4 regions of the Dehalogenimonas sp. THU2 genome follow, and region 1 is predicted to be linked to each of the others. Evidence: riboswitches for the same ligand, from Rfam matches in the RefSeq annotation. Region 1 holds a riboswitch; each other region holds the start of a gene.

Region 1 (4,835 bases):
CCGGAGCCCTCAAAGTAAAAAGCATGGTTGGGCGAGTGGGTGGCCATGACCACTGTCAGGTTGGACTCCTGAACCAGTCTGACAATGGACTGCAGAAAATATAATTCATTGTGGAAATCAAGGTGGGAGGTCGGCTCGTCCAGGACCAGTATTGGTGTCTGCTGGGCCAGCGCCCTTGCTACTATCACCAATTGCGTCTCGCCGCCGCTAAGTTGGGTGTAAGGGCGTTCGGCGAATTGGGCGATACCGGCCTTTGCCAACGCTTCTTCAGCGATTATCCGGTCCTGGGCTGACGGCGGCGAAAAAGTGCCGCTGTAGGCTGTTCTACCCATGAGGACGACATCGATAACCTTATATGGGAACGGTTTCTCGTGTACCTGGGGTATATAGGCCGCCAACCGTGCGATATCCCGGGGCTTTAGATCGCGGATGTCCTGACCATCCAGTGAAACGCTGCCGTTGGCTGTTTTCAGGACGCCGAGTATGCATAATATCAGCGTGGATTTGCCGCAGCCGTTCGGCCCCAGAAGGCAATAGATCTCACCGCGGTTGACCTGTAGATTGACGTCCCGGAACACGTCACCCTTACCGTATGAAAATGAAGCATTGGTGACGTTAATCATGACGGATGGTTACCATCCCCTTGCCTTGGTTCGCTTGATCAAATAGATGAAAAACGGACCGCCGATGAGAGAAGTTAAAATTCCCAGGGGGATTTCCGCCCCGGTAAGTGTCCGGGCGATATTATCTATCAGCACCAGGTACATGGCGCCTAGCGACAGGGAAACGGGAATCAACAGGTTGTGATTGGTGCCGACCAGCATTCTGCCGATATGGGGAATCACCAGTCCCACCCAGCCGATAATCCCGCTGACGCTGACTGCTCCCGCTGTAGCAATAGTGGCGAAAAAAATGGCCAGGCTCTTGGAAATCATGACATTAACCCCCAGCGCCCTGGCTTCCACATCCCCCATGGACAGGACATTCAGCCGCCATCTCATTAGAAGCAACCCTAAAACCCCGACCGCCATCGGTATGGCAGAGATCAGAATATCCGAGAATTGTGCGGTTGCCAGACTGCCCATCAACCAAAAAACGATACTCGGCAGTTGGTCATAGGGATCAGCCAGATATTTCAGGAGCGAAATCAGGGAAGCAAATATGGATGACACCACCACGCCGCCGAGTACCAGCATTATGGTGGGTGCGATTTTATAGGTCACACCGATCATGTAACTGAGCACGACCGCCAGCAGGCCGAAGGCGAAGGCAAACAAATAAATATATACCGCCTGACCCTGAAACAAGATTATAGCCAGGGCGGCGCCGAAACCCGCGCCTGAAGATACCCCCAGGATGTTGGAGCTTACCAGCGGATTGCGGAACATGCCTTGGAAGGACGCGCCGCTGACCGCCAGGCTGGCGCCTACCGCCGCCCCTAAAATTGCTCGGGGCAGCCGGATGTCCCAGACCACGTTGATATGCGTGGCCGGGACATCGGCATTCCCCAGACCCAGTTGGAAAGCCAGAGCTTGAAGCACTTCTGACACCGACAAAGGGTACCGGCCGATAAAAAGCGATACCAGCATAATCAAAAGCGGCCCGATAATCAGCAGGGCGAATAAACCCGGCTTTTTGAAGTTGAATTTACTCAATGACGGTGATCAGCGTCACATTGTCAGCCCAGTGTTTCGGCCCTCGGTTGTGATTCACCCACTTGACCAATCCGGTGCTGGCATTCAACGCTTCCCCGTCAACCATCCAGGCAAACCCTGCGGCAGCGGCATCGATCCTGTCCGGAGTAATTTCCACAGTGACGCCGGCACTCTCGATGGTAATAACTGTGAACGTTTTCAACCCGATGTATTCCAGCAGGTCGACGAGCAGGATACATTTGAAGGTGTGTGCCGGCAGGACATTATTCCCATCTTTGATGGCGGCGACGATATCTACCGGACCGATCTTTGCGGCGTCCTCATGGGTGATCGTAACCGGTGTTTTACCGATCACCTGGACGTTTACGCTCCATTGTACCTGGGGCTCCTGGGTGGTCAGTGGCGGCGCTGTTGTTTGCGCCGGCGCGGTTGTCTGAGGCGGAGTAATCGCTTCCGCATCGCCGCACCCGGCAACGCTCAAAGTCATTAAGGCTGCCATCAGCAGCAATACCATTCTGGTTTTCATCAACGTCCTCGCATCGTTATTATTTTCGTTCGATTCTTCAGGGGTAAACGGTACCGGAGAAAATAAAAAAAGAGTGCCCCAAAAAGAGAGCACTCTAAAATATATATTATTTAAACATAATTTCCCCTTTCCAATAATGGGAGGCACAGGCGTTTCCATCTGTACCCTCGGTCCTGACGGAGTCAGGACACCGTTTGCACCCCGTGACATCTGTTTTAGGTCAGTGCAAATTCGGAGATTATAAAATTGTTAATTTTCGGTCGATGCCGATTAGTACTGCCCGATATAGTACCAGATTTTGCCATAGACGTAGAGCGAAGTCAAATTCAAACAGACATTATTTAACCGTCACTGCGAGGAGCGAAGCGACGTGGCAATCTCATAGCCACCAGCCCTGGTTCCATGACGGAATCAACGATAAAACAAACCGTCATCGTGAGCCTCCGGCGAAACGATCTCAAAGCCGCCATAATCTGCTTGCCAGTTTCCCCGTGAATACCGTAAAAAAAGAGGGCGCTTGAAAGCGCCCTCTTCGGTCTGCCGTTTTAACCCCTACGATTTCCGCTTGTCGAAATCCTCAAGGTCGAGGTTGTCGATGAAATCGCGGAAGGCGCTCATCTTCTTGATCTCGTCCTCGCTGGCTTTTTTGCGCTTTTCGGAAACGTCGGCGGTGCCATCGATAGCTTCCAGCGCATCGGCGCCGCCTTCGCTCTCGCGTTCCAGGACGATGCCTGCCTTGTCCAGCACCGATTCGTCGGCGTAGATGGGCACGTCCACCCTGACCGCCAGCGCCAGCGCGTCGGAGGGCCGGGAATCTATCTCAAGCTGGTTGCCGCCGAAGTTGAGCAGTATCTTGGCGTAGAAGGTATCGTTCTTGAGGTCGTTGACGATAACGTGCTCCACCTTGGCGCCCAGCACCTCGATGGTCGTCGCCAGGAGGTCGTGGGTCATCGGCCGCTGCACCTGAATGCCTTCCTGCAGCCGGATGGCGATGGCCTGCGCCTCGGCGGAACCGATCCAGATCGGCAGATAACGCAGGGTATTTTTTTCTTTGAGCATGACCACCCGCTGATAATTCACCAGGCTGACACGTATGCTCTCAATGGTCATTTCTATCATTATTTTCGGGAGCCTCCAATGCGCGGTTAGCCTTGTTAAACCTGCCCAATTCTACCTTTATGGTCATGGGGTGTCAATGAAGTAAACACGTGTTGACGCCCAGCCGTGGTAGAATATTTCCGCGGGGATTAGCAAGGCTCTTCACAATGAGTCCGGTTTATAGTAGAATAGTTAGCCTTTGCCGATAAAAGGTCTACCGGAGTTTCCAAGAAAAGCGTCATACCCTGATTCAGGTGCGTACCCAGAAAACATCTAGCTGTCTGGAAGGAGACAAGAGGAATGCAGAAGACGCCGGAGGCGATTGTCTGGTTCAACCAGGTAACCAAGAATGACATTCCCATAGTCGGTGGTAAAGGCGCCAATCTGGGCGAAATGACCGCCGCAAAGATTCCGGTTCCTCCTGGCTTTATCGTAACAGCCAACGCGTATTATGATTTTATCGCTGCTTCCGAGTTGCAACCCCGGATCAAATCAGCGCTGGAAAACCTGGACGTGGAAGACTCCAAAGCCCTGACCGCCGCCGCCGGCGCGGTCAAACAGCTTATCATGGACACGCCCCTGCCGCCGGACCTGGCGGGGAAGATCAAGGAAGCTTATGCCACCCTCGGTGAGGGACTGGTGGCGGTCAGATCCTCGGCCACGGCGGAAGATCTGCCGGAAGCCTCCTTTGCCGGCCAGCAGAGCACCTATTTGAACATAGAAGGCGGAGACGCCGTGGTGGCGGCGGTCCAGAAATGCTGGGCCTCGCTTTTCGAGCCCCGCGCCGTATATTACCGCGTTGAACAGCGCTTCGATCATTTCCAGGTCGGCATCGCCGTGCCCGTGCAGCGCATGGTGCAATCGGTGACTTCCGGCGTCGTCTTCACCATCGAACCCATCACCAACGACCCCTCCAAGATCGTCATCGAGGCCATCTACGGTCTGGGTGAAGGGCTGGTATCGGGTGAAATCACGCCCGATCTTTTCATCATCGACAAAGAAGGTCCTTCCATTGTTTCGCGCCGAATCAGCCACCAGGACCGGCGGCTGGTGCGTAACACCGGTAATATTGAGGCCGGCGCCGAGGGCTCCAACTACTGGCAGGGCGTTCCCGCCGCCAGACAGGAGCAGCAGAAGCTTTCGGACGATGACGTCATCAAGCTGGCGGAACTGGCCATTCATATCGAGAAACATTACGGCGTACCGCAGGACATCGAGTGGGCCAAGGAGAACGGCGATATTTTCATCGTCCAGTCCCGCCCCGTCACCGCCATCAAGGAAAGCACCGAGATGGAACCGGAGATCAAGCGCCCGATCCTGCTGTCCGGCGCCGCCGCTTCCCCCGGCTTGGCTTCCGGTCCGGTCAAGATCATCCTGGACCCCGCCAACATCGACCAGGTCTTCACCGGCGATATCCTGGTGGCGGAGATGACCACCCCGGATTTCGTACCCGCCATGAAACGGGCGGCAGCTATCGTCACCAACCGCGGCGGCCGCACCTCCCACGCCGCCATCGTCAGCCGCGAACTGGGAATCCCCTGTGTCGTCGGCACCGG
Region 2 (4,835 bases), on a different contig from region 1:
CATGTTTTATTGGACTGGTTCCGTCTGTTGCATTTTTTCCGTAGTAGGGCACTCACACAATCGATTCCTCGTTGAGGTGCCCCCTCACATTCGCTTCGCTCAATACAGGCTCTAACCTCTCCCCGTTGGGTATGAAGGGTTCAGATATTAGATATTAGGATTTCAATATCTCCAGAGTATCTCCCGCCGCCACATCTCCACCCTCGATGATACGGGCGAAAACCCCCTCCAGCGGCATGACGCACATGCCCACCTGCCGGTAGATCTGGCAGTGCTGGTGGCATTCCTTGCCGATCTGGGTGATCTCCAATTCCACGCCCCGTCCGGTCTTGAGACGGGTACCGATGGGCAGGGTCATCAGTTCTATGCCCTCGGTGGTCAGGTTCTCGGCGAAATCTCCGGGCGATAGTTCCAGCCCTTTGGCTCTCATTTTATCAATGCTGGAATTGTCCAGCAGGCTGATCTGCCGGTGCCAGCCCCGCGTGGCATGAGCGTCTCCCTGGAGACCGTAATCCGTCTCCAGTACACCACAGCCAATATCTTTCTTTTTGGTTCCTTTTTTAACGCTGGTGCAAACCGCGATGATCTTAGCCATTAGTTGTTCTCCTGTAGGCGCCGCTTTTGCCGCCTTCTTTGGATTCGAGGTAAATACTTGCGATGGTCATTCCTTTGTCCACCGCCTTGCACATATCATAAACGGTCAGCGCCGCTACGGAAGCGGCGGTCAGGGCTTCCATTTCCACACCAGTCTGGCCGGAGCATTTGACTTCAGCGGTTATCTTCAATCGGTCTGTATCGGCGAATTCGAAATCGACGGTAACACCTGTAATCATCAGCGGATGGCAAAGCGGTATTAGATCTGGTGTCTTTTTAGCCGCCATTATCCCGGCGATGCGCGCTGTGGCCAGCACATCCCCTTTTTTGATCTCCATCGCCTTTATCAGTTCGGCCGTCTCTGGTTTCATCGTGATTTCAGCTACTGCAACAGCGCACCGGTCGGACACGGCCTTGGCGGTGACATCGACCATTCGAGCCTGGCCGTGTTGATCCACGTGAGATAGTTCCATTGTCATCAGCCCCCTATCTGGCGCATCTGGCGGCCACCCACTGCGGCTTCTTCAAGGTAATGCCGTTCCGGCTTGGCCATGATCGCCTGTCGTAACAGAGCTTTCAATTCCGCTTCACCGCCGCCGTTTCTGATCGATGACCGGATGTCGATTTCCAGGTCGTTGAGTAAACAAGGTCGCAATTTGCCATCAGCGGTCAGGCGCAGCCGGTTGCATTGGCCGCAGAAACGATGGCTCACCGGCCGGATAAAGCCGATGGTGCCCTCGCCGGAGCCGAACGAATAGTAATTGGCCGGTCCGGCGCCGTTCAGGCAACAGGCCCATAATGCCCCTGCCGATGTTTCGATCCGGTCTTTTATCTCCGAAACGGTCAACACCGGTTCCGCGCCGGCGCCGTCGAAAGGCATATATTCGATGAACCTCACGTGCCAGGCTTCGTCCCGGGCCTTTTTGGCGAAATCGACGATCTCGTCGTCGTTGATGCCGGGCATGACCACCATATTGATCTTGACCGGCGACAAGCCCACCCGGTGCGCCTCAGCCATGCCTTTGAAGACATCGTGAAGGTTCTTCCCGCCGGTAATGCGGGTGAAGCGATCCGGTTGCAGGGAATCCAGGCTGACGTTGATCCGCTTCAAACCGGCTGCTTTTAGTTCGGCCGCCTGCGCTTCCAGAAGTGTTCCGTTGGTGGTCAGGGATATATCCTCAATACCCGGTATCGCGGTCAACAGGCTGACCAGATTAGCGACATACGGACGTACCAGAGGTTCGCCGCCGGTAAGCCGCACATGGGTTACCCCCATCTCCGCCGCCACCCGTGTGATACGGGCTATCTCTTCATACGACAGGATGTCGTTATGTCCGAGATGGGAAATTTCGCCGTCGGAACAATAGATGCATCGCAGATTGCAGCGGTCGGTGACCGATATCCTCAGGTAATTGACGCGGCGGTTGAAGGCATCGTAGGTGCCGGTGATGCAGTTGCCTTCAGTCATATTATTAAACAGCCTCCAATAAAGAGGCGGCAATATGCCATATCCGCCCTCCTTTCCAAATACGGGAGGCGCCGCCGTTTCCAGCGACACCCTGACCGGCCGCCTGCCATGTCGATTGATTTAGGCGAGGACAGCTCGAAGGGTAATCTGTCGACATTTTAGCACCAAGTACTAGTACCGGGCAAGCATGGTCGATAAATGACTCATTATAGATTCGACTGTGGCAAGCTTTTATAAAATCCTATTGACAAACCCGTCCCGCCCCTTTAGACTCAAGCCGAAATGCACTCAGGAGGAACCCTGAAATGAAGCTGATCATTGTCGGTCTGGGACAGGCCGGAGGCAGGCTCGCCGATGAATTCGCCCGGATGGCCATCAAAGCGCGTCAGGAGAGAAACTTACGCATTGCCACCGACATATTAGCGATCAACACCGATACCGCCGACCTTTCCTCATTGACCAAAGTTAAAAAAGACTCCCTTCACCGTATCCTTATCGGCGCCGGTCACACCGGCGGCCACGGGGTAGCCAAGATCTCAGAGACGGGCGCCGAGATCGCCAAAGAGGAGCGGGATAACCTCATTGGCATCATGAAGAAGAACGAACGCTTTTATGATGCCGACGCGCTGCTGCTCATGGCCTCCGGCGGCGGCGGAACAGGCTCGGGCGCACTTCCGATATTCGCCCGGGCGTTCAAGGAGAATTTTCGGGATAAGCCGGTGTACGCCATGGTGGCCTTGCCCTTCGAGCACGAGCGGCTGAATGAGGAGCGGGCTGTTTTCAATACCGCGATGTGCCTCAAGTCCGCCAATCAGGCCGCCGATGCGGTGATCCTCGTGGACAACCAGCGTTTCATCCGGAAAAGCCAGTCACTGGCCAGCAACTTCCAGAAGATCAACGAGATGATTGTCACACCTTTCTATAACCTGCTGTGCTCGGGTGAGGAACGCAAAGCCAAGTCAATAGGCACCTCGATTCTGGACACCGGAGATCTCAAGGAGACGCTGCGCGGCTGGACGGGCATCGGCTATGGCACGGTGCCGCTGGACTTGATCGTTTTACCGTTCGAGAAAACTCGTAACTACCTCAAGAAGAACTTTGAGAACCAGCGCGGTCTATATGCCATGGATGAGGCGCTGGCGGAGATGTCGGTCGCCTGCAACCCCGTTGACGCCGGCCGGGCTGGTCTGCTGGTTTCCGGGCCCGCCCGTGAGATCAGCGTCGAACTGGTCAAAGACCTCTCCGAACGCCTCAGGGAGGTAGCACCGGCGGCGCAGCAGCGCCTTGGTGACTATCCGCGGGAACGCGGAATCCTGGATGTAACGTTGATGCTGTCCGACCTCTCCGAGGTACCCATCCTACGTCAGTTCTACCAGGAATCAACGGAACTGGCGGCGGAGTTCAAGGAGCGGCAGAAGTCCCGCGCCCTGAAAACCGACATGACGATGGAGGCGGCGGAGGGCATACCGACGCTGCTGGATTAGATTCGGTCTAGCGGTAGTCTATCGAGAACGGCATCGCTGGCAATGTTAGAGATTCACGATTCCGGATAAGTTGGTGTATCATATACTGGTAAGTGATGTCTGCTTGTCATCTTGGGTCAAAAAGTATATACTACCCTATAACTTTTGGCCTAGTACTACCCCGGAGGCTGACGCATCATGTTAACCCAGTTCGGCTATGTCGGGCTTTTTTTAATTATTGCCATCGGGTTTATCCTGGTGACGCTGTTCATTCCGATTATTCTCGGCCGGCTCACCAAGATCGTGCCCAGGAACCCGTCCCAGGTTAAACAGGAGACTTACGAATGCGGTATGGAAACCACAGGGCGTTCCTGGGTGCAATTCAATTTCCGCTATTACATTTACGCGCTGATGCTCATCGTCATGGATGTGCTGGCTGTTTTTCTTTACCCCTGGGCGGCCAGCCTGGGTGATCTGGGTGTCCCCGCCTTTTTCATCGCGATGTTTTTCCTCTTCATCGTGACGGTGGGCTATTTTTACGCCTGGAAGAAAGGGGCGCTGGAATGGCAATAGAACCGCCGCGCAATTTCGCCTATTCCGACATCGAACTCGATGCACGGGAGGGCGAGATCGTCGAGAGTTTTCTGAAGAGCCATCAGACCGCTATCCCTGACCCGATAGACTGGCTGAACGCGCCGCCGTTGGCCTCCAACGTTCTTTTAACCAGCGTCGACAAAGTAGTCAATTGGTCCCGCCACTATTCGATGTGGCCGGTGACCTTCGGCCTGGCCTGCTGCGCCATCGAGATGATGTGCACCGCTGCCTCCCGCTTCGACCTGGCGCGCTTCGGTATGGAAATTTTCCGCGCCTCTCCCCGGCAGGCCGACCTCATGATCGTGGCCGGTACACTGACCTGGAAGATGGCCCCCTGGCTCAAGCGTATCTATGACCAGATGCCGGATCCCAAGTGGGTGCTGGCCATGGGCTCCTGCGGCACCTCCGGCGGCATCTTCAAAGGTTCTTATTCCGTGGTGCCCGGATTCAATAAGATCGTACCGATCGATGTCTACGTCCCGGGCTGCCCGCCGCGCCCGGAAGCGCTGTTGCAGGCTATCCTGGACATTCACGCTAAAGTCGATAAGATGAGCCCCACCAGAAGGGCGGTGGAAGGCTGATGCTGGACCTGGACTGCATCGCCGTCCACGAGCGGCTGAAGGATAAGTTTGGCGAAGGTGCATCCGCCGCGGATAACGGGCGCCTTTCGGTCAAGCCGGACCGCTTGACCGAAGTCGCCGCCTTCCTCCGCGATG
Region 3 (4,835 bases), on a different contig from region 1:
TCGTATCGCTGCATATTACGGTACCTTCCAGCGTGGTCGGCGATGTTATCGGCGATCTGAATACCAAGCGCGCCCAAGTGCAGGGCATCAACCCGGAAGGCGACCTCAGTATGATCGACGCGAAAGCGCCCTTGGCAGAGGTGCAGCGCTATGCGATCGACCTTAAGAGCCTGACGCATGGCCGAGGCTATTTTAAGATGGTTTTCGATCATTATCAGCAGGTGCCTTCCCACCTAACACAGAAACTGGTGGCCGAACGTGCCGCGGAAACGGCGGCGACTCAGAGCAACCATTAAGACACGCATTGTTACTGGGGCGTCAAACAAAGGGAGGGTTTTTACCCTCCCTTTTCTATTGGCCGGGGCAATTACCTTTAGCTGTATGAATGGCGGTGGCTTTCATACTAGCAAAGACGTGTTTACCGATAACCAGCCCCAGATCGGTGGCCGCCTGTTGGGTGACGACTGCCATCAACGGCAAGCCACCGCAGTCTAATTCAAGCCGGACTAGCGGACTGACCAGGCTTAGGCGGGTGATGGTGCCCGGCAAACGGTTACGGGCGCTGGTTCTATCATCGGTAATTGAGATGATGATATCTTCCGGCCGAATGAAAAGATCAACGGTATCTTCGATGTTGAAATATCCGACAGCCTGAATAATATGTCCGTTTACGGCAGCGGTGAATAGCCCGTTATCTGATCCGGTGACAGTGCCGTTCCAGATATTCTCCACGCCAATAAATTCCGCTACGGCGCGACAAGCCGGAGACATGAATATTTCTGATGGCTTGCCTAGTTGCAGTAATTCCCCGGCTACCAGTACCCCGATGCGATCAGCCAGCCGCTGTCCCTGAGCCAGGTCATGTGTTGTCATCACTACGGTCAGGTTGCGCGCTTGAATTACACTGGAAATCAGCTCCTCAACCATAGTGGTGGCTAGGGGATCAAGGTTAGCAGTCGGTTCATCCAGAAATATTATTTCCGGGTGGGTTACAAGTGCCCGCGCCAGAGCGACGCGCTGGGTTTCGCCACCGGAAAGAGTTTTGGCATGACGGCCGGCATAGCTGTCCATCTTCACCAGCGCCAGGGCATCGGTTACCCGTTCTTCAATGAAGGTATTTTTCATTCCTCGCCAGCGCAACGGCTGAGCCACGTTCTCAAAGACGCTGGTGGAGAACACCAGCGGTTTCTGGTGGACAAAGGCCATACGCCGGCGCAAAGGCAAACGATCAGTTTTGTTACTCACGGTTTGGTTGAACAGTGTGATACTACCGGATGAAGGCGATTCCAGCAGATCCAGAAGGCGGATCAGTGTACTCTTACCCGCTCCGGAAGGGCCGATGACGGCTAAAGTTTCTCCCATTGAAATGTCTAGAATAACGTTTTTCAAGACTTCAGTCTGGTTGTATCGTCGGGATAAATTGTGGGTCTGCAGAATAGACATGGACTATTCTTCCACTCTTTTGATCATATGAATTTCTCGTTGCTGAAGCCAGCCAAGCCCGAAATTGATGATAAGGGCAATCGCCAACAGAATTATACCTAAGGCAATAGACAGTTCAATATCGCCACGTCCGGTTTCCAGAGAGATGGCAGTGGTTAATACACGTGTGTATCCGCTGATGTTACCGCCGATCATCAACGCCAAACCAACTTCGGAAATGGCGCGGCCGAACCCCAGGATAAAGGCGGTAAATATAGCAAACCGGGCCTCTTTGATCATCATCACACCCATCTGCCAGCGACTGGCTCCCAGCGCTACGGCCGTTTCCTTGGCCTGGCGGTCAATACCGGAATGAGCGGAGATTACCAAGCCAAGCATTAGCGGAGTTACCAGTAATGCCTGACCGATAATCATGATGGTGGGAGTGAACAACAGACCGAATTCACCCAGCGGCCCGGCGCGGGAAAACAGCATAAAGACCAGCAGGCCGACGAGAACTGTCGGCAGGCTGAACAGGGTATTGATGAAACTGATGAGAGCCCTTTTTCCACGGAAAGTGGAGTGAAAGATAAGGGCTCCCAAGGGTAACGCAATGGATGCCGCAACTACGCTGGCGGTCGCTGATATGCTCAGCGACCGCCAGGAAATCTCGAAAACTTCAGAGTCAAGCGATATGATCAGCTCAACAGCCTTTTGCAAGCCTTGCCAAATTGCGTCCAATTTATCCTAACTTGTCGGTTCTACGCCATAGGTTGGGTTGAATAGTGGGGCGCCATAATCTTTAACGCCGTACTGTCCAATGATATCCTGTATTTCCTTAGACATCAACCACTCAGCCATGATCTTGGCTGCCTCAGCGTTACGAACGCCGGGGACATTCGCCGGGTTAACCGGAATGGCCGCATACACGTTTAAGAGGATGGCCCCCTGGTCAACGGCTATGGTCAAGCCGGTATCGGCTTTGTACGCCAGGAAGGTGCCGATATCAGCTATAGTATAAGCTCCGAACTCTTTGGCTTTGAGGAGTGTTGCACCCATGCCGCCTGAGGCGTCAATGTACCATGAGCCAGAAGTACGAACTGTCTCGTAGTTAAAGCCGGCAGCCGCCCAGATAGCCTTTTCTTTGGCGTGAGTACCGGAATTGTCACCACGGGAAACAAATTTAGCTGTACCGGAGTCAGCCAGTTTTTTGAAAGCCGCTTCCGGAGATAACCCTTTCAATCCTAAAGGATCATTAGCCGGGCCAACAATGACAAAATAGTTGCTGGCAAAAACATAACGCTGAGTGCCGAAACCACCGGCGATGAAAGCTTCTTCCTGTGACTTTGAATGTACAACAACGATATCCACGTCTCCGCGTTTACCAAATTCCAACGCTATACCGGTGCCGTTGGACATGACGTCAACTTCAACGCCATATTTTTTTTCAAACATGGGCTCCAGAAGCGCCCACAGGCCAGTATCATACAGACTGGTGGTGGTGGAGACCCTTAACCTGATGCTCGGGTCGAGAACACTCAGCCCTTCATCGTCCGTGGCAGTAGGGTCGGGGTTGGGGGTTTCGGTGCCGCAACCGATGGCGGCAAAAGAAATCAGCATCAGTGAGAACATCACCGCTGCCAGTTTTGACCAGAATTTTTTCATAACACACCCTTTATTCATTATATTTTCCCGATAAAAAAGCACCTCTTTTTTAAGGAGGTGCGCGGCCAGACAATGTCTCAGTCATGGCTTTTTCTCCTTTCCAAATCGCGGGAGGCGGCGCCGTTTTCAGCATCGCCCTTGGGGTGGTTTGCCCCACCCACCGGTCTTTTCACCATGGCCTTCGGAGAAGGATTTAGGTTCCAAGACTTCGGAGACAGATATTAAATTAGAGCTATGTTAACACAGGGTACTAGTACCGGTCAACCGATGTCACTTCCCGGTCATCTCCTTTACCTTGCCTATAAGCGCCGGCAGTACCTTCTTCCAGTCGCCGGTGACGCCGTACGCCGCCGCCTTGAAGATGTTGGCCTCGGCGTCTTTATTGATGGCGACTAGGGTCTTGGTGCCGGAAACACCGGACAGGTGCTGGCTTGAACCGGAAATGCCGACGGCAATATATAGTTCAGGGGCGATCACCTTACCGGTGATGCCGATCTGGCCGCTCTCCGGCCACCAGCCCTGGTCGCAAGGAGGGCGGGAGGCGCCGACACCTCCACCGAGCAGGTCGGCCAGTTCCTTAAGCTGGGTAAAACCTTCCGGCCCGCCTAATCCCCGGCCGCCGCCGACGACCACCTTGGCATCTTCCAGACGGGGGCCTTCTTCTTTGATCTTGATCTGTTCAAGGACGCGGATCGCTGTCGTCGAGTCAGCCGGCTGCAGTTCGATGATCTCGGCTTGGCGATTTTCATTGACGGTTGCCGGGGAAAACGCCTTGGGGCGGATGCTTGCGATTCCGGGTCCGGTCTCGATGATGAAATCAGCCAGGGCGTTGCCGCCGTAGACCGGGCGGGTGAATACGATCTCATCACCATCGGCGCGGACGGCAACGATGTCGGTTACCGCGGCGGTTTGGAGTCTGGCGGCGAGCAAAGGCGCCAGGTCCCGGCCCAGATCATTCTCCACCATCAGGATGAACCTGGGGTTTACATCACTGGCCAGCCGGGTGACGATGGTCGCTGCGGTGTCGTCCATGATGGCGCCGGCCTCGGCGGTGAAGACCTTGGTCGCGCCGAGGCTGCCGAGAATTGTGGCGGCGGATTGGACGTTGGAGCCGATGAGCAGTATGTCGATACCTTCGTTCGATCCGGTGTCGATGGCCTGAGCCGCGCCCATAAGCTCGGCGGCGGATGATGATGGTGTGCCGTCTTTGACTTCGATGATGATTAAGATACCTTTGTTGTGGTTCATGGGATTTCACCCTCTCACATTCGCTTCGCTCAGTGCGAGCCTTTAGTTCGAAAAAATTGAGAAATATTAAATCAGTTTCAGTTCGCGCAATTTTAGGGCGAGGTTGACGCCCTGTTCTTCCGGGGTATCCCCGGAAATAATCTCACATTTGGCTTCGCGTTGCGGTTGATACAGTTTCAGGAGTTTCACCCTGCGTCCTGCCTCACCTGTCGAGGTGATTTCAGTCCCGATATCCGCCGCTTTCCAAACCGCCGGTTCCTTCTTTTTGGCGGCCAGCACGCCCCTGATGTTGGGCAGGCGCAGCTTGCCGATCTCGCTCGCTACGGTGACGACCGCCGGGATTGGCGCTTCGACGACTTCGTAGCCATCGGAGGTTACTCTTTCGATGCGGAGCCTGCCGCCGGCTGAATCGATTTTGCGAGCGCGGCTGACCACGGGCAGGTCCAGCGCACCGGTGACCAGCAAGCCGACCTGGCCGGCGTCCCAGTCAGCGGCCTGAC
Region 4 (4,835 bases), on a different contig from region 1:
CCGACAGGTCCTCAATAACCAGCATTTGCCCCCCGGCTCAGCAGCAGCCTGATGCCGATGAAAATGATCAGCGAGATGATGACCAGCAGCGCGGCAATGGGAACGGTGGCCGCCAGACCCTGGGTCTGAAATCGTTCATACACCAGGACCGGCGCGATCATGGGATGATAGGCCAGGATAATGACGGCGCCGAACTCGCTCATGCTCCGAGCCCACATCATAAGGCCGCCGCTTAAAATGTTGCGCCGGGCCAGCGGCAGGGCGACCTGGATGAAAGCCTGAGAGGGGGAGGCGCCCAGAGTCCGGGCGACGCCGATCAGCCGGTCATCAATGCGGCTGAAGCCATCGCGGGCGGCGTTCAACAGGAACGGCACGCTGACGAAGAGCATGGCGATGATGATCCCGGCTATGGAATCGACGAATTCGATGCCAACATCCTCGAATCTCTGGCCGACCCAGAAACTGCGGCCGAAGACGAAGAGAAGAGCGATGCCGGCAGCGGAATGGGGAATGACTACCGGCAGGTTGACCACCCCTTCCAGCAGCCGTTTACCGGGGAACCGGTAGTGGGCTAACAGGTAGGCCAGGGGCACGCCCAAAACCAAACCGATCGCCGTAGCCGCCAGGGCGGCCAGGATAGTCAGGCCGATGGAACTCATGACCACGCTGTCGGTCAGTGTCTCCAACAGCCGTCCGGTCTCAGCGGAGAAGATCAGTCGGCCCAGCGGCAGGACGATGAAAAGGACCAGGGTCGCCCCCAGCAAGGAAAATACCACCGGCAGCCACGAATTCTTTGGGCGTCTTCGACTCTTAGCCATCAATTCGGGTGGACCATCGGATTACCTGAACAGGTTTTTCAAATCGTCCGGCAGGGAGGCCGGGTTGTCACAGCGCGGGGGTATGAGAGGGGGGTGTGAGTGCTCGTTCATGATGGCCTGCCCTTCCGCGCTCAACAGGAATTCGATGAACAGCGCCGCTTCATCCGGGTGGGAGGCGGAGGCGGGGATGGTAATACCGTAGAAGATGGGTTCGCCGAGGAAAACGGGGGTGACAGAGGCGAAGCGCCGGAAGTCCAGGGTGACTTTAACCGTGGAATACAAATCCTGGAACTCTTCACGGCTGAAGTCGATCTCCGGCGGCAGCGCCAGGAAATTCAAGCCATGCTGTTCGGCTACGCTCTCGTACTCGAAGGCGTAATCGATTTGGCCCGCCTCGAGCAGGGACAGCAACTGGACAGAGAAACCCCTCAGGGCGATATGCCGGGTCCGCGCCTCGATGAGTTCCGGAACGACGATGTTAAAACCGTTCCCTTCATCCAGCGAGCGTACCGGCCCGGTGAGGTTGAAGGTGAAGAGATTCTCGAAGATGGTGTTGTCGTCGTAGTAAGCTTCCGCGAGTTGGGCAATCATCAGTGTACGGTAACCCACCGCATCCAGCCGGGGGTCGGCCAAACCCAGCCGGACCTCTTCCCGGTTCAATATCTCGAACCAGTTGCCGGCGTCAATCTCATCGCTGTAAAGACTGTCATCTGTATAAGCGATGCCGAGCCGGTTGCCGGCGAACTGGATCGTCCAATCGGCGTAGGACTCGGTGGTGTTCGGCAATAGTGTGGGATACATGAGGAGCGGAATGAGCGAATAGTCCGCCACAGCCACCACATCGATGTCGTCATGAATCTCGGTGACATGGCGTATCACCTGGATGCTGCCATGGCCTTCCATGAGGACATCGATATGGGGATATTTGCTCTCAAAGGCTTTTTCAATAGCCTCGAAGGGCACCAGCAGACTGCCGGCTTCAAAAACTACCAGCTTCGTACTAGTTTGCTCGCCGCTGCAACCGGTAGACGCCGGGAGGGTACACGACGCTACCAGGAGACCTGCCAACAACAGTCCGATCCGCTTCATTCCGCTCTCTCCGGGGTAAACATTATGGGAAGATGATCTTGATCGATACAATCAGACTGACCATCTGGCCTTTGGTTAGGCCTTCGCCGACCAGTCGCAGCGGGAAGAAGGCTTCTGACAACATTTCACCGTTCATCTTGAAAGCGACGATTATCTTGTCATTGCGCTTTACCAGTTCGGAGGAGATGGTCCGGGAGAAACCGTCGGATGCGGTAACCTGGATCTGGTATCCGGCATTCGCCAGGTCGTCGTTGAAGGCGATATCGCGCTGGTGCTTCTGGCCGTCGTCGACCCAGCCCAGCAGGCGCCACAGGGGGATACCCTGCCAGACGTTGCCATCCGGGTCGGTCCATTCCGCGCCGTGGCAGCCGGGGGTAGCGCCGGATTCGAAAGTGGCGTAATCCATCTCTTCGGTGATGCCACCTTCCAACATGAGGGTCCAGGTGGCGGCCGCCTCGATAATCTCGATCTTGGTGACCCATTTGACCCACCAGTGGCCTTCGGTGACGGTGGTATCATTAGCTAGGATGACCATGCGAAGGGGGCCGTCGGAATCCGGGATTTCATTGCCTGACTGTTCGTAAGCGATGATGGGGATCAGGGGCGGGGGATTGGAAAGTTCATTACCGCTGGCCACGTCGAAGGCGGTGAAGTAGCCTTCCGTGATCTGACGGTGGGACAGCGTCATGGTGTAGCCGTCCTTGGCTTCCACGCGTACGGCGTTAGCTTCGGTGATGCCACCGATCTGGCTGAGCAGGTCGGCGATGGATACGCCCTTGAATCCCTGGGGAGCGATGATGCGGCCGGTGGAGTTCATAAGGCCAGCCTGTCCATCTTTGGCGCTTAGTGCCTTGAGCTGGTTGAAGGTCAATTCCTTGGTCTGGGTGCCGTTGACCAGTGTCAGGACCAACGGGGAGTCATCGACGGTCGGAGTTGCTTCCTTCGGAGTGCAACCGCCCGCGATAGCCATGAGCAGAGCCAGTGTGGTGGCAACGATGATAAGGGGCTTGAGTTTCCTGAGCCAGGTACGCATAGAACCTCCTGAGAATCTTCTACTGCGCGCCTTGACGGAGGTAACTCTTCGTTAAATGGAGAAGGGATAGCTATGCAGCCATACCAATGAAATGAAAAAAAGAGACACTTATAGAATCAAGCGTCTCTTCAGGTGCAATACCAAACTTTCACTGGCTCTCCTCTTTCCAAATACGGGAGGCACCGGTGTTTCCACCTGTACCCTCGGAGCTTTGCAGCTCACCGGTTCCGCAACCATGACATTTGTTTTAGGTCGTCGGAACTCGAAGAGTTACCGCCATTTCGGCGGAGTTGAAGGGGATTATAACAGCGCGTTTCTTAGATGTCAAAAGGCTTTGGTGTCAATAACTGATTGGTAGTTCATTCAATCTATTGACAATGGTACATTTTGCTCCTATGATGGTCATCAATAAAAATACTTGAACAGGTATTCAACCTGCGAGAGAATGAAAGGGGTCCAAATGCGGCGCGTACTGACGTCACTCGGAATCGTCCTCATCGCCTTTGCCCTGGTCTGGTTGTATTTCATCTTCCCCGGCATGGCCAAACTTCCGGAGGATTACACAGCGGAATACCGTTTTGAAGGCACGGTGCAGGTGTTCAATCCGTCGACCGGTTCTCTGGTGCCTATCAATACCAAGATGGAGCGGACCCTGGATGCGACGGGTGTTAACGATGCCGGCGCGCTTATTATTCAGCAGGTCATTAAATTCACTGAAGCGACCTCAGGTGCCCCGTTATCAGCGATCAACCCGGCTCTGGCCGCGCTAGATTCGACTGAAACGTACGCCGTGGACCGTTCGACCCGAGAGAACGTAACGGGCGGCGATAAGTCACGCAGCGGCCAGTTCACCTTCCCGGCCGACGTCCAACAGGAGACCTACCAGGTCTGGTCGGCGACAACAGGAAGTGCATTACCGGCGACCTTTGTTCGTGAAGAGACGATTCAGGGCGTCAAAGTATATACCTTCAACATCGACAGTAAAGGTAACGCCTACCCCGCCGCCGCCAACGGAGCGCCCCAGACGGTGGACGTGTTCACCATCATATCGGTTGAACCTATCAGCGGCACACCGGTCTTTACCACCAGCAAGACTACCATCAATATGCAGGTAGCTCCGACTACCTCGATCCCGGTGTTGATCAACGAAATCACTTTTACCGATGACACTGTCGAAGACGCGGCGGAAGAAGGTGCGGCCAACCGCAACCTGATCCTTGTGGCGAGCGTTTATGCGTTCTGGGGTGCTATCGGGTTAGGTTTGGTACTGCTTGTGATCGGGGTCACCAGGAAAAGCTAAGTCCCAGAACACTTTGGAATAGAATACGAAAGGGAGGCTCGAAGGAGCCTCCCTTTTTTAATGGAAGTTAGTTACACCCTCACCTTTAATTCCTCTCCCCCTTCGACAGGCTCAGGGCAGGCCTCAAGGGAGAGGAAGATGGGAAAGTACGCTAACCCAGCGCCGACACCACTGCCACGGCATAGTCCCGGCTGTGAGACAGGCTGACGGCGAGGCTGGTGATGCCAAGTTCTGAGGCAATCGATTTTGCCCGCCCGTAAAGCCTGATCTCCGGGCGTTGGCCTGGTTCAGCGATCACTTCGATATCACGGTAAATCAATTCCTTGCAACCCAGCGCCTTGACCACCGCTTCCTTGGCGGCGAAACGGGCGGCCAGGGACGGTAATTTGCTGCGGTAGAGTGACACTTCGGCATCGGTGAAAACCCGGGCCAGAAAGTTCTCGCCCCAGCGGGATATGGCGGTTTCGATGCGCGATATTTCGATAATATCCACGCCAAGGTACTGGTTCATACGGGCGCCTCGCAGGGGGCTTTTTCCAGCCTGATGGCAGCTACTTTCAGCTCCGGTATCCGGGCTACCGGGTCAAAAGCCGGG

What was found. Region 1 has a riboswitch for molybdenum cofactor ahead of ABFB09_RS04025 (hypothetical protein). Riboswitches for the same ligand answer to the same signal wherever they lie in the genome.
Region 2: it holds a riboswitch for molybdenum cofactor, as region 1 does, so the genes downstream of both, moaA (GTP 3',8-cyclase MoaA) here and ABFB09_RS04025 (hypothetical protein) in region 1, are expected to answer to the same signal.
Region 3: it holds a riboswitch for molybdenum cofactor, as region 1 does, so the genes downstream of both, ABFB09_RS05860 (substrate-binding domain-containing protein) here and ABFB09_RS04025 (hypothetical protein) in region 1, are expected to answer to the same signal.
Region 4: it holds a riboswitch for molybdenum cofactor, as region 1 does, so the genes downstream of both, ABFB09_RS02630 (molybdopterin-dependent oxidoreductase) here and ABFB09_RS04025 (hypothetical protein) in region 1, are expected to answer to the same signal.

Annotation. Positions count from the first base shown of each region.
Region 1 is NZ_JBDLLU010000005.1:87,158-91,992, reverse strand. Features, by position in the region: gene ABFB09_RS04035 (ABC transporter ATP-binding protein) at 1-623, opposite strand, end outside; gene ABFB09_RS04030 (iron ABC transporter permease) at 633-1,589, opposite strand; gene ABFB09_RS04025 (hypothetical protein) at 1,648-2,181, opposite strand; molybdenum cofactor riboswitch at 2,289-2,430, opposite strand; gene ABFB09_RS04020 (bifunctional nuclease family protein) at 2,734-3,300, opposite strand; gene ppsA (phosphoenolpyruvate synthase) at 3,580-4,835, shown strand, end outside.
Region 2 is NZ_JBDLLU010000007.1:11,968-16,802, reverse strand. Features, by position in the region: gene ABFB09_RS04930 (MOSC domain-containing protein) at 155-595, opposite strand; gene moaC (cyclic pyranopterin monophosphate synthase MoaC) at 588-1,067, opposite strand; gene moaA (GTP 3',8-cyclase MoaA) at 1,073-2,062, opposite strand; molybdenum cofactor riboswitch at 2,095-2,214, opposite strand; gene ABFB09_RS04915 (tubulin/FtsZ family protein) at 2,368-3,546, shown strand; gene ndhC (NADH-quinone oxidoreductase subunit A) at 3,724-4,098, shown strand; gene ABFB09_RS04905 (NADH-quinone oxidoreductase subunit B family protein) at 4,089-4,700, shown strand; gene ABFB09_RS04900 (NADH-quinone oxidoreductase subunit C) at 4,700-4,835, shown strand, end outside.
Region 3 is NZ_JBDLLU010000009.1:5,117-9,951, reverse strand. Features, by position in the region: gene fusA (elongation factor G) at 1-296, shown strand, start outside; gene ABFB09_RS05870 (ABC transporter ATP-binding protein) at 352-1,443, opposite strand; gene ABFB09_RS05865 (ABC transporter permease) at 1,447-2,163, opposite strand; gene ABFB09_RS05860 (substrate-binding domain-containing protein) at 2,170-3,087, opposite strand; molybdenum cofactor riboswitch at 3,165-3,313, opposite strand; gene ABFB09_RS05855 (electron transfer flavoprotein subunit alpha/FixB family protein) at 3,358-4,335, opposite strand; gene ABFB09_RS05850 (electron transfer flavoprotein subunit beta/FixA family protein) at 4,402-4,835, opposite strand, start outside.
Region 4 is NZ_JBDLLU010000003.1:141,445-146,279, forward strand. Features, by position in the region: gene ABFB09_RS02615 (ATP-binding cassette domain-containing protein) at 1-25, opposite strand, end outside; gene ABFB09_RS02620 (ABC transporter permease) at 12-818, opposite strand; gene wtpA (tungstate ABC transporter substrate-binding protein WtpA) at 840-1,907, opposite strand; gene ABFB09_RS02630 (molybdopterin-dependent oxidoreductase) at 1,930-2,940, opposite strand; molybdenum cofactor riboswitch at 3,084-3,220, opposite strand; gene ABFB09_RS02635 (porin PorA family protein) at 3,401-4,240, shown strand; gene acpS (holo-ACP synthase) at 4,392-4,751, opposite strand; gene fdhF (formate dehydrogenase subunit alpha) at 4,748-4,835, opposite strand, start outside.